DNA from 2 places in the Phycicoccus sp. 3266 genome. Region 1 is predicted to be linked to the other one. Evidence: riboswitches for the same ligand, from Rfam matches in the RefSeq annotation. Region 1 holds a riboswitch; the other holds the start of a gene.
What was found. A riboswitch is a leader RNA that binds a small molecule or an ion and turns the genes downstream of it on or off. The one in region 1 is predicted to bind S-adenosylmethionine.
Positions count from the first base shown of each region.

Region 2: another riboswitch for S-adenosylmethionine. It lies ahead of J2X64_RS00890 (aminotransferase class V-fold PLP-dependent enzyme); the one in region 1 lies ahead of J2X64_RS18495 (bifunctional o-acetylhomoserine/o-acetylserine sulfhydrylase).

Region 1 is NZ_JAVDUW010000004.1:35,892-41,470, forward strand. It holds gene J2X64_RS18485 (heterodisulfide reductase-related iron-sulfur binding cluster) at 1-484, shown strand, start outside; gene J2X64_RS18490 (L-lactate permease) at 550-2,316, shown strand; SAM riboswitch class IV at 2,544-2,656, shown strand; gene J2X64_RS18495 (bifunctional o-acetylhomoserine/o-acetylserine sulfhydrylase) at 2,765-4,084, shown strand; gene hrpA (ATP-dependent RNA helicase HrpA) at 4,137-5,579, shown strand, end outside.
Region 2 is NZ_JAVDUW010000001.1:179,026-184,604, reverse strand. It holds gene J2X64_RS00895 (hypothetical protein) at 1-630, opposite strand, end outside; gene J2X64_RS00890 (aminotransferase class V-fold PLP-dependent enzyme) at 789-2,228, opposite strand; SAM riboswitch class IV at 2,268-2,380, opposite strand; gene J2X64_RS00885 (DNA translocase FtsK 4TM domain-containing protein) at 2,738-5,419, shown strand; gene J2X64_RS00880 (hypothetical protein) at 5,469-5,579, shown strand, end outside.

The DNA of each region.
Region 1 (5,579 bases):
GGCCGACCGTGCGCGCGCCTTCGCCGACCGGGTGCGCGACGTCAGCGAGATCCTCGCCGAGGTCGGCCCGGTGGCGCCGCGGCACCCGCTGGAGGTGTCCGTGGCGTACCACGACGCCTGCCACCTGGGCCACGCGCAGGGAGTCCGGGCCCAGCCGCGGGAGCTGCTGCGCGGCATACCCGGCCTCGAGCTGCGCGAGGTCAACGAGGCGTCCCTGTGCTGCGGCAGCGCGGGCATCTACAACCTCCTGAAGCCCGAGGCCGCCCGCGAGCTGGGTGACCGCAAGGCGACCAACGTCGTCGCGACGGGCGCCGAGCTGCTCGTCACCGCCAACCCGGGCTGCCTCATGCAGGTCCGGACGTCGCTGGAGCGGGCCGGGGCCGCGATGGCGATGGCACACACCGTCGAGGTGCTCGACGCCTCGATCCGAGGACTGTCACCCGAGGACCTCGGCGTGACACGAGGGAGGTCGACGCAGCCCTAGACCGACGGGTTCACGGAAACGACGACCTTCCAACCACATCCCCCCTCACACCCCGAGGTGAACGCATGTTCCGTCCGGTACTCGACGCCGTAGGTGGTTCCCTGTTCCTCACGGCCCTCGTGGCCATGCTGCCCCTGCTCACCATCTTCATCCTGCTCGGCGGCCTGCGGCTCGCCGCGTGGAAGGCCGGCATCGCCGCGCTGCTCGTCTCGATCGTGATCGCGATCTGGGCCTACTCGATGCCCGTCGGCATGGCCGTCTCCTCCGGCATCGAGGGTGCGGCGTTCGGCTTCTTCCCGATCATGTGGATCGTCATCAACGCGATCTGGGTCTACAACATGACCGTCGCGACGGGGCACTTCGACGTGCTCCGCCGCTCGTTCGCGAGCATCAGCGACGACCAGCGGATCCAGGCCGTCATCATCGCCTTCTCGTTCGGCGCCCTGCTCGAGGCGCTCGCCGGCTTCGGCACGCCCGTCGCCATCACGAGCGTCATGCTGATCGCGCTGGGCTTCCGGCCGCTCAAGGCCGCGGTCGTGGCCCTGGTCGCGAACACCGCGCCGGTCGCGTTCGGCGCGCTGGCGGTGCCGATCACCACCCTGGCGACCGTCAGCCAGCAGCCCGAGCACACGCTGTCGCAGATCGTCGGTCGCCAGACCCCGCTGCTCGGCGTCTTCGTGCCGATGGCCCTGGTCTTCATCATCGACCGCGGCCGCGGGGTCCGGGCGACCCTGCCCGCGACGCTCACCTGCGGGATCACCTTCGCCATCGCGCAGTTCGTCACCTCGAACTACATCTCGACCCCGCTCACGGACATCGTCGCCTCGCTCGTGAGCGCGCTGGCCGTCGTCCTGCTGCTGCGCGTCTGGCAGCCGAAGCAGGCCTACGTGGAGTCCGGTGTCGAGGAGGAGGTCGTGGCCGCCGGTGCTCGCGGCTCGCGGACCTCGGCCACCGGTGCGATGACCGCCGAGGCCGGGGACCAGCACCGCGAGGGGCACACCGGTCGTCGCCGCCCGGTGCACACGGAGAGTGACGCGGGCGCCGAGGACCTCGCCACCATGAGGGCGCGCGACGAGGCTGCGCACGACCGCGGCTCCGACGTGTTCAAGGCCTACGCGCCGTACCTCATCATCATCATCGTGTTCGTGCTGGCCCAGCTGCCCGGCATCAAGGACGCCCTCGACGCCCCCACCAAGGTGTTCAACTGGCCGGGGCTCGACGGTCTGCAGAGCGCCTCGGGCAAGGCCTCGAAGATCCCGCAGTTCAAGCTGAACTGGCTCGCCGCAGCAGGCACGCTCATGCTCATCTCCGGCATCATCTCGATCCCGGTGCTGGGGATCTCCCCGGCGAGGGCGCTGCGTGCCTACGGGACGACGCTCAAGCAGCTCGCTGCCGCGATCGTCACCGTCATGGCGGTGCTGGGCCTGGCGTACGTCATGAACGCGTCCGGCCAGACCTCCAGCCTCGGCACCTGGATGGCGGGTGCGGGTGGGGCGTTCGCCCTCCTGTCGCCGATCCTCGGCTGGCTCGGCGTCGCGGTCACGGGGTCGGACACCTCGTCGAACTCGCTGTTCGGCGCCCTGCAGGTGACGGCCGCCAAGGACGCCGGACTGCACCCGGCCCTCATGGCAGCCGCGAACTCCTCCGGCGGTGTGCTCGGCAAGATGATCTCCCCGCAGAACCTCGCGATCGCCGCGGCGGCCGTGGGGATGTCGGGTCGCGAGGGCGACATCTTCCGGCGGGTCATCGGCTGGAGCGTCGCGTTCGTGGCGTTCATGTGCGTGCTGGTCTTCCTGCAGTCCACCGCGGTGCTCAACTGGATGATCCCGTAGCGCGGGATCCCGGCCCGACGACGGCCCCGACCGCCTGTGCGGTCGGGGCCGTCCGCGTGCGGTCGGGGCCGTCCGCGTGCGGTCGGGGCCGTCCGCGTGTGGTGGGGGCTGTGCGCGTGTTGCGGGGTCGTGCGCACGGGGCGGTGGGTGTCCCTCTCCGGTGCACGGCGTCCGCGATGAGAGACGGGTGTCCCGGCCCGTGGAGGCTGCGGCGTACCCTGCGGACAGGTCATGAGTGCCAGCGCGAAGCCCCGGCTCGCTGGCCGGCAACCCTCCTCCGCGGTGGGGTGCCCCGGGTGAGGACCGGGCGCACGGCTCCCGCCGTGCGCAAGCGCGGGAGACCCACCACGTGTCCCGCACCGCCTCCGGCGGTGGCGACCAGCACTCCACCGTCGGCGACGGACCACGCCGACGCCGCGCCCTGCGGCACACGAGAGTGAAGGTTCACATGAGCAGCACGAGCTGGTCGTTCGAGACCCGCCAGATCCACGTCGGCCAGGAGCCGGACTCCGCCACCGGCGCCCGCGCCCTGCCGATCTACCAGACGACGTCCTACGTCTTCAAGGACGCCGAGCACGCGGCGAACCTGTTTGCGCTCAAGGAGTTCGGCAACATCTACACCCGCATCATGAACCCCACGCAGGACGCCGTGGAGCAGCGGATCGCCTCGCTCGAGGGCGGCGTCGGTGCCCTGCTCGTCGCGTCCGGCCAGGCGGCCGAGACCCTGGCGATCCTCAACATCGCCGAGGCCGGCGACCACGTGGTGGCCAGCCCGTCCCTCTACGGCGGCACGTACAACCTGCTCAAGCACACGTTGCCGAAGTTCGGCCTCGAGGTCACCTTCGTGGCCGACCCCAACGACCTCGAGTCGTGGCGCCGGGCGGTGCGGCCCAACACCAAGCTCTTCTTCGGCGAGACCATCTCCAACCCCAAGTCCGAGGTGCTCGACATCGAGGGCGTGGCGGCGGTCGCCCACGAGGCGGGGGTGCCGCTGGTCGTCGACAACACGATCGCGACGCCCTACCTCATCCGCCCGCTGGAGTGGGGTGCCGACATCGTCGTGCATTCCGCGACGAAGTACCTCGGCGGCCACGGCACCACCATCGCCGGCGTCATCGTCGACGGCGGCTCGTTCGACTTCGCCAAGGACCCTGAGCGCTTCCCCGGCTACAACACGCCGGACGAGAGCTACCACGGCCTGGTCTTCGCGCGGGACCTCGGCGTCGGCAGCCCGCTCGGGGCGAACCTCGCCTACATCCTCAAGGCACGCGTCCAGCTGCTGCGCGACCTCGGGGCAGCCGTCTCGCCGTTCAACGCCTTCCTCATCGCGCAGGGGATCGAGACCCTGAGCCTGCGGATCGAGCGGCACCTGCAGAACGCGCACGAGGTCGCGAAGTACCTCGGGGGCCACGAGCAGGTCGAGCGGGTGGTGTGGGCGTCGCTGCCCGACCACGAGTCGTACGAGAAGGCGAAGAAGTACACCCCGCGCGGCGCGGGCGCGGTGCTCGCGTTCGAGATCAGGGGCGGCGTCGAGGCGGGCAAGCGCTTCGTCGAGGCGCTGCAGCTGCACAGCCACGTGGCCAACCTCGGCGACGTGCGCTCGCTGGCGATCCACCCGGCCTCGACGACGCACTCGCAGGGCCCGGACGAGGACCGTCTGGCTGCCGGGGTGACGCCCGGGCTCGTGCGGCTCGCGGTCGGCATCGAGCACGTCGACGACATCATCGCCGACCTCGACCAGGGCTTCATCGCGGCCAAGGGCGTCTGACCGGCCGTGATCCGGTGCGGGTGGGGGAGGGGCCGCCCGTATCGTAGGGGCCATGTCCTCCGCCGGTTCCGAACAGCCTCGTGCTGCCCGGAACCGGCGGACCCGGCCGCGGCGAGGTGCGGGCGAGGGTGGCACCGCGACTGCGCGCGACCCCGGGCAGCCCCGCCGGAACCGCCCGCCGCGCCCGCGCCGGGCGATCCCCGTCCCGGACCTGCACTACCCCGAGCAGCTGCCGGTCGTCGCGCGCAAGGACGACATCGCCGCGGCGATCCGGGACCACCAGGTCGTCGTCATCGCGGGCGAGACGGGGTCGGGCAAGACCACCCAGCTGCCGAAGATCTGCCTGGAGGTCGGCCGGGGCCAGCAGGGCATCGTCGGGCACACTCAGCCACGACGGATCGCCGCGCGCTCGGTCGCCGAGCGCATCGCCGAGGAGCTCGAGGTCGAGCTCGGCGGCGCCATCGGCTACCAGGTCCGGTTCACCGACACGAGCAGCGACCACACGCTCGTCAAGGTGATGACCGACGGCATCCTGCTCAACGAGATGCAGCGCGACCGGATGCTGCGCAAGTACGACACGATCATCATCGACGAGGCGCACGAGCGGTCGCTCAACATCGACTTCATCCTCGGCTACCTCAAGCAGCTGCTGCCGCGCCGCCCCGACCTCAAGGTCGTCATCACCTCGGCGACCATCGACCCCGAGCGGTTCGCCCAGCACTTCGCCGACCCGCGCACGGGGGAGCCGGCGCCGATCATCGAGGTCTCGGGTCGCACCTACCCCGTCGAGGTCCGCTACCGCCCGCTCGTCGACCCCGACCGCGACGACGCCGAGGAGCGCGACCAGGTCACCGGTGTCGTCGAGGCGGTCGAGGAGCTGTGGACCGAGGCCCGGGGCGGTGACGGCGGTGGCCAGGACATCCTCGTCTTCCTCTCCGGAGAGCGGGAGATCCGCGACACCGCGTCCGCGCTCGAGGGCCTGAACCTGCCCCAGACCGAGGTGCTCCCGCTCTACGCGCGGTTGTCCGCGGCGGAGCAGCACCGCGTCTTCTCAGGCCACCCCGGCCGCCGGATCGTGTTGGCCACCAACGTCGCCGAGACATCCCTGACCGTCCCCGGCATCCGCTACGTCGTCGACGCCGGCACCGCGCGCATCTCGCGCTACAGCCAGCGCACCAAGGTGCAGCGGCTGCCGATCGAGCCCGTGTCCCAGGCCAGCGCCAACCAGCGGGCCGGTCGCTGCGGCCGTGTCGCCGACGGCATCTGCATCCGGCTGTACTCCGAGGCCGACTACGAGTCCCGGCCCGAGTTCACCGAGCCCGAGGTCCAGCGCACCAGCCTCGCGTCGGTCATCCTCCAGATGACGGCACTCGGGCTCGGCGACGTGGCCCGCTTCCCGTTCGTCGACGCGCCCGACCCGCGCCAGGTGGCCGACGGCGTGCGGCTCCTCGAAGAGCTCCAGGCGTTCGACGTGAGCGGTGGCGAGGACGCCGGT
Region 2 (5,579 bases), on a different contig from region 1:
GGCGCCAGTGACCCAGACCGTGAGCAGGGGCAGGGAGGCATATGCCGCCACGGCCAGCCCGTCGACGAGCAGGAAGTACCCGACGCCGGACACCGTGACGGTCAGGGCGAGCAGGACGGCGACGGGGGTCAGCCACCGAGGAAGGCGACCGCGTCGCCCCGCTCGTGCTCCGAGCATGGCGAGGACCGCGATGAGGAGCATCTTGACGCCGTCAGTGCGGCTGACGGCCTGGAACAGGCTTCCGGCGAGACCTGCGTCGTTGGAAGGCACCGCCACGAGGGCGAGGTAGACGCCGAGCGCTGCTTGGACGAGGCTCAGCCCGCCGACGACTGCGCCGAGGGCGGCGATCAGGCGGTCCCCGGCCCGGTGGGCGACGGCTCGCAGGGTGAGGACGAGGGCGATCGCGGTCACGATCTCGGTGACGACGTACTGCGCGGCCACGACGCCCGTGCTACCGGAGGCGGCCGCCAGGACCTCGGCACCGGTGGAGCCCACGGTGGTACCGGTGGAGGTCAGCGTCAGGCCGACGACCCACGCGAGGCTGTACCCGAGGCCGGCGACGGCGACGGTGCGGTCCGGGTACGCGCGGGCGGCGGGCGTGGAGTGGACGAGGGGTGGGGCGACGGTCACGACAACTCCGTGGTTAGAGGTTCTAACCAAAAGTTAGACACTATAACCAGTTGCTGTCAAGGGCCCCTCTGCGGGTAGCCGCAGCGGGGGTGACCGCGCGCGGCCGGGGGCGCCCGGCGGGTATACCGGGCGGCCGGGGAGGGCGCGGCGTGTGCCGGCTACCAGGGGCGGGCGACGTCGAGGGCGCGCGGGTCCTCGACGGGGGCCCAGCCCGACGGGCCGTGGACGTACTCGGCGGCGGGACCGTTCGCGGCGAGCTCGGCCACCGCGGACAGCAGCCGCTCGACGTGCTCGGCCGTCGTCGCCAGGCCGACGCTGGCCCTCACCGCGGTCGTCGGCGCCTCCTCGTCCACGTCGTCGAGCAGCGCGTCGACGCACAGGTGGGCGCAGAACTTGCCGTCGCGGACCCCGATACCGTGCTCGGCCGACAGCGCCGTCGACACGAGCGAGGAGTCGAGCCCGTCGACGGTGAAGGTCGCGACCGCGACCCGCTCGTGGTCGGGACCGAAGATCGAGTAGGTCTGCACGCCCTCGACGGCGGCCAGGCCCTCGAGCAGCCGACGGCCCAGGGCGCTCTCGTGGGCCTCGACGGCGTCGCGGTGGGCTCGCAGGGCCGAGCAGGCCGCGGCGAGGGCGATGGCGCCGATGACGTTCGGGCTGCCGGCCTCGTGCCGGGCGGCGCCCTGCTGCCAGACGACACCGCGGTCCGTCACTGCCTTGGTGGCACCACCACCGGCGAGGTAGGGCGCGGCGGCATCCAGCCAGTCCGCGCGCCCGGCGAGCACGCCGGTGCCGAACGGCGCGTACAGCTTGTGCCCCGACAGCACGACCCAGTCGACGTCCAGGGCCGCGAGGTCGACGGTGCGGTGCGGGGCGTACTGGGCGGCGTCGAGGACGACCCGGGCCCCCGCCCGGCGGGCGATCCGCGCGAGCTCGGCGACGGGCCAGACCTCGCCGGTGACGTTCGAGGCGCCGGCGAGGACGACCAGCCGGTTGCGAGACGGGTGCTCGCGCAGGGCCGTTCGCAGCAGGACGGCGGCGTCGGCCGCGCTGCCGGGCACGGGCAGGCGGTGGGTCCGCCGCGAGGACCAGGGCAGCAGCGCCGCGTGGTGCTCGGACTCGAAGACGAACACGGACGTGTCGCGGGGGAGGCATCGCGCCAGCAGGTTGAACGAGTCGGTGCTGTTGCGGGTGAAGACGACCTCGTCGCCCTCCCGCGCCCCGACGAAGGCGGCAACTTCGGCCCGCGCCTGCTCGTACCACGACGACGTCACGCGCGAGGCCCAGCCGTTGCCCCGGTGGACCGAGGAGTACGTGCGCAGCGCGGTGTCGACGGCCTGCTTGACGCTCACCAGCGCCGGGGTGGAGGCCGCGTGGTCGAAGTTCGCGTAGTCGACGACCCCGGTCAGCGTCGGGACCAGCAGCCGCTCTGACACGACGGCCGGGACGGCGCCGGTCTCGCCGAGCGGCGACGACCCGGTCGTCCGGACGTCCGGCACGGGCCGCAGGTGCTGGCCGCGGGCGTGCGCGAGGGGCGCGCTGCGGCGGGCGGCGGTGGGGTCCGCGTCACGGTGGGAGTCGGTGGTCGCGATCGACATGCGAGGGCCTCCTGGGTCCGGTGGGACCCGGCGCTCGCGGGTCCGCGCTTGCCGGCAGCGGGCGCAGCCGGCCCGGTCGTCACCCGGAGCACCCCACCGCGGAGGAGGGTTGCTGGTCAGCGAGCCGGGGCTTGACGCTGACACTCATGACCTTGGTCGTCGACGGTAGCCGGGGCGGGCCGGTCCGGGCCACCGCGGCCCGGAGCTTCCCGCGATGCGAGACAGGCCGTCCGTCCGGTGGATGCTCCGAGCCGGGGCGGAGGCGCCCCGCCGGGCCGTGGGGCCCCTGCGCCGGCGAACTCGTGGTCGGTCCGCCGGCGCAGGCCCCGCCAGACGCAGAACGAAGCGTGGCACCCGTCACCCCCACCGGGGAACGGGGCGGCGCAGGTGCGGACCGAAGTGGAGACCGCCCGCTCACCCGTTCGGGGGAGGGACCCGGGGCGTAATGTCTGGCCACGGGGTGCGTGTGACGCGTGTGTCCGGTGGGACGGTCGCGTACCCTGCGGAGCATGGCGACACGTCCGTCCACCTCCACGCGCTCCTCGAGCGGCCGGAGCACCGCAACCCGCCCGGCCAACCGGCGCGGGGCGGCGCCGCGCACCGCTGCCGCGCGCGGCAAGGGCAAGGCGCCCAAGGGCGGTGGCCTCCCGCTGCCCTTGCGCGCGCTGCGGGGCACCTGGATGGGCATGGCGCACGTCGCCGGGGGCGCGGTCCGCCGCGTCGGGACCAGCGCCCGCGACCTCGAGCCCGAGCACCGTCGTGACGGGTTCGGCTTCCTCCTGCTCGGCCTGGCCATCGTCGTCGCCGCGCGCGAGTGGTGGTCCTTCCAGGGCCCGGTCGGCGACGTCATCCACGCCGTCGTGGCCGGCACCTTCGGCCGCGTCGCGTATGCCGTGCCGCTGGCCCTGCTCTTCCTCGGCGTCCGCCTGCTGCGCGCCCCTCAGGAGGGCGCGGCGAACTCGCGCATCGGCATCGGGATGGGCGCCCTCGCCTTCGCCGCGTCGGGCCTGACCCACGTCGCCGCCGGGGTGCCCGAGCCGCCGCAGGGCGCCGACGCGATGCGCGACGGCGGCGGCATCATCGGCTTCCTCGCCTCCAGCCCGCTCGAGGCGGCCGTCTCGGTCTACGGCACGGTGCCGATCCTGCTCATGCTGGGCTTCTTCGGCCTGCTCGTCATGACCGCCACCCCGGTCCACATGATCCCCGAGCGGCTCTCCGAGCTGCGCGACCACCTGCTGCACCGCGAGCACCTCGAGGAGCCGGTGGCCGAGCCCGTCGCGGAGAAGCCCCGCCGCCGGCGCCGCCCCGAGCCCGAGGGGCCGATGGAGGGGGACGAGGCGTTCGAGCAGGCCGCGCTCGTCGACAAGGACGGCAAGCGTCTGCGCCCCGGGCAGAAGCGGCCCACCGCGCCCGGTGTCCTGTCGCCGGCCGGCGAGAAGACGCCCGGCAGCGCGGCCCAGAGCCCGGCCGTGGAGGTCAAGGCCCCGCTGGAGGCGCCCCCGACCACGCCGCTGCCGCAGCGCGTCGAGCAGCTGGCGCTCGCCGGCGACGTCACCTACACGCTGCCCGACAACGCGATCCTCGAGCCCGGCTCGCCGCACAAGACCCGCAGTGCCGCCAACGACCGCGTCGTCGAGGCCCTGACCCAGGTCATGGAGCAGTTCGACATCGACGCCCAGGTCACCGGCTTCACGCGTGGCCCGACCGTGACCCGGTACGAGGTCGAGCTCGGCCGCGGCACCAAGGTCGAGCGCGTCACCGCCCTCTCCAAGAACATCGCGTATGCCGTCGCCTCGGCCGACGTCCGCATCCTGTCCCCGATCCCGGGCAAGTCCGCGATCGGCATCGAGATCCCCAACACCGACCGCGAGAAGGTCAGCCTCGGCGACGTCCTGCGCAGCCAGGCGGCCCGCAGCAACGAGCACCCCATGGTCATGGGGGTCGGCAAGGACGTCGAGGGCGGCTACGTCGTGGCGAACCTCGCGAAGATGCCGCACCTGCTCGTCGCCGGTGCCACCGGCGCCGGCAAGTCCTCCTTCGTCAACTCGATGATCACCTCGATCCTCATGCGCTCCACCCCGGACGAGGTGCGCATGGTGCTGGTCGACCCCAAGCGTGTCGAGCTCAACGGCTACGAGGGCATCCCGCACCTCATCACGCCGATCATCACGAACCCCAAGAAGGCCGCCGAGGCGCTGCAGTGGGTCGTGCGCGAGATGGACACGCGCTACGACGACCTCGCCCAGTTCGGGTACAAGCACGTCGACGACTTCAACAAGGCGGTCAAGTCCGGCAAGGTCAAGCCGCTGCCGGGCAGCGAGCGGGTCATCCAGCCGTACCCGTACCTGCTCGTGATCGTCGACGAGCTCGCCGACCTGATGATGGTCGCCCCGCGCGACGTCGAGGAGTCGATCGTCCGCATCACCCAGCTGGCGCGCGCCGCCGGCATCCACCTCGTCCTGGCCACGCAGCGCCCGTCCGTCGACGTCGTCACCGGCCTCATCAAGGCCAACGTGCCGAGCCGGATGGCGTTCGCGACCTCGAGCCTCGCCGACAGCCGCGTCGTGCTCGACCAGCCGGGTGCCGAGAAGCTCATCGGCCAGGGTGACGCGCTGTTCCTGCCCATGGGTGCGAGCAAGCCCATGCGCGTCCAGGGCGCCTGGGTCACGGAGTCGGAGATCCAGCAGGTCGTCAAGCACGTCACCGACCAGCTCAAGCCGAACTACCGCGACGACGTCACCGTTGTCGCGGCGAAGAAGCAGGTCGACGACGACATCGGCGACGACCTCGACCTGCTGCTGCAGGCGACCGAGCTCGTCGTCACCACGCAGTTCGGCTCGACGTCGATGCTGCAGCGCAAGCTGAGGGTCGGCTTCGCCAAGGCCGGGCGGCTCATGGACCTGCTCGAGTCCCGCGGTGTCGTCGGGCCGTCCGAGGGCTCGAAGGCGCGCGACGTGCTCGTCAAGCCCGACGACCTGCCCACCACCCTCGCGCTGATGCGTGGCGAGGAGGTGCCGGACCCCGAGCCCGTCTTCGACGCCGAGGCCGCCGAGGACTCCACGGGCGAGGTGCCCACCGGTGCGTATGCCGCGGACCCGCGGTATGCGAACGACCCCGTCGCGGCGCAGTTCGCCGGGGTCGAGGAGGTCGAGGAGTCGCAGGACGCCTGGGAGCTCACTGGCCGGGACTGAGTCTCCGCCTGGGCGTCCCCGGGCCCGGCCCGGTCCGGCCCTCGGCATCGTGCTGGGCGCGACCGTGGTGCACCTCGTGCGGGCCAACGTCGTGGACGTCGCGGTCTTCCTCGGCACCTCGGTGCTGATGCTGGTGCTGCTGCGCCACGACCGGCCTAGC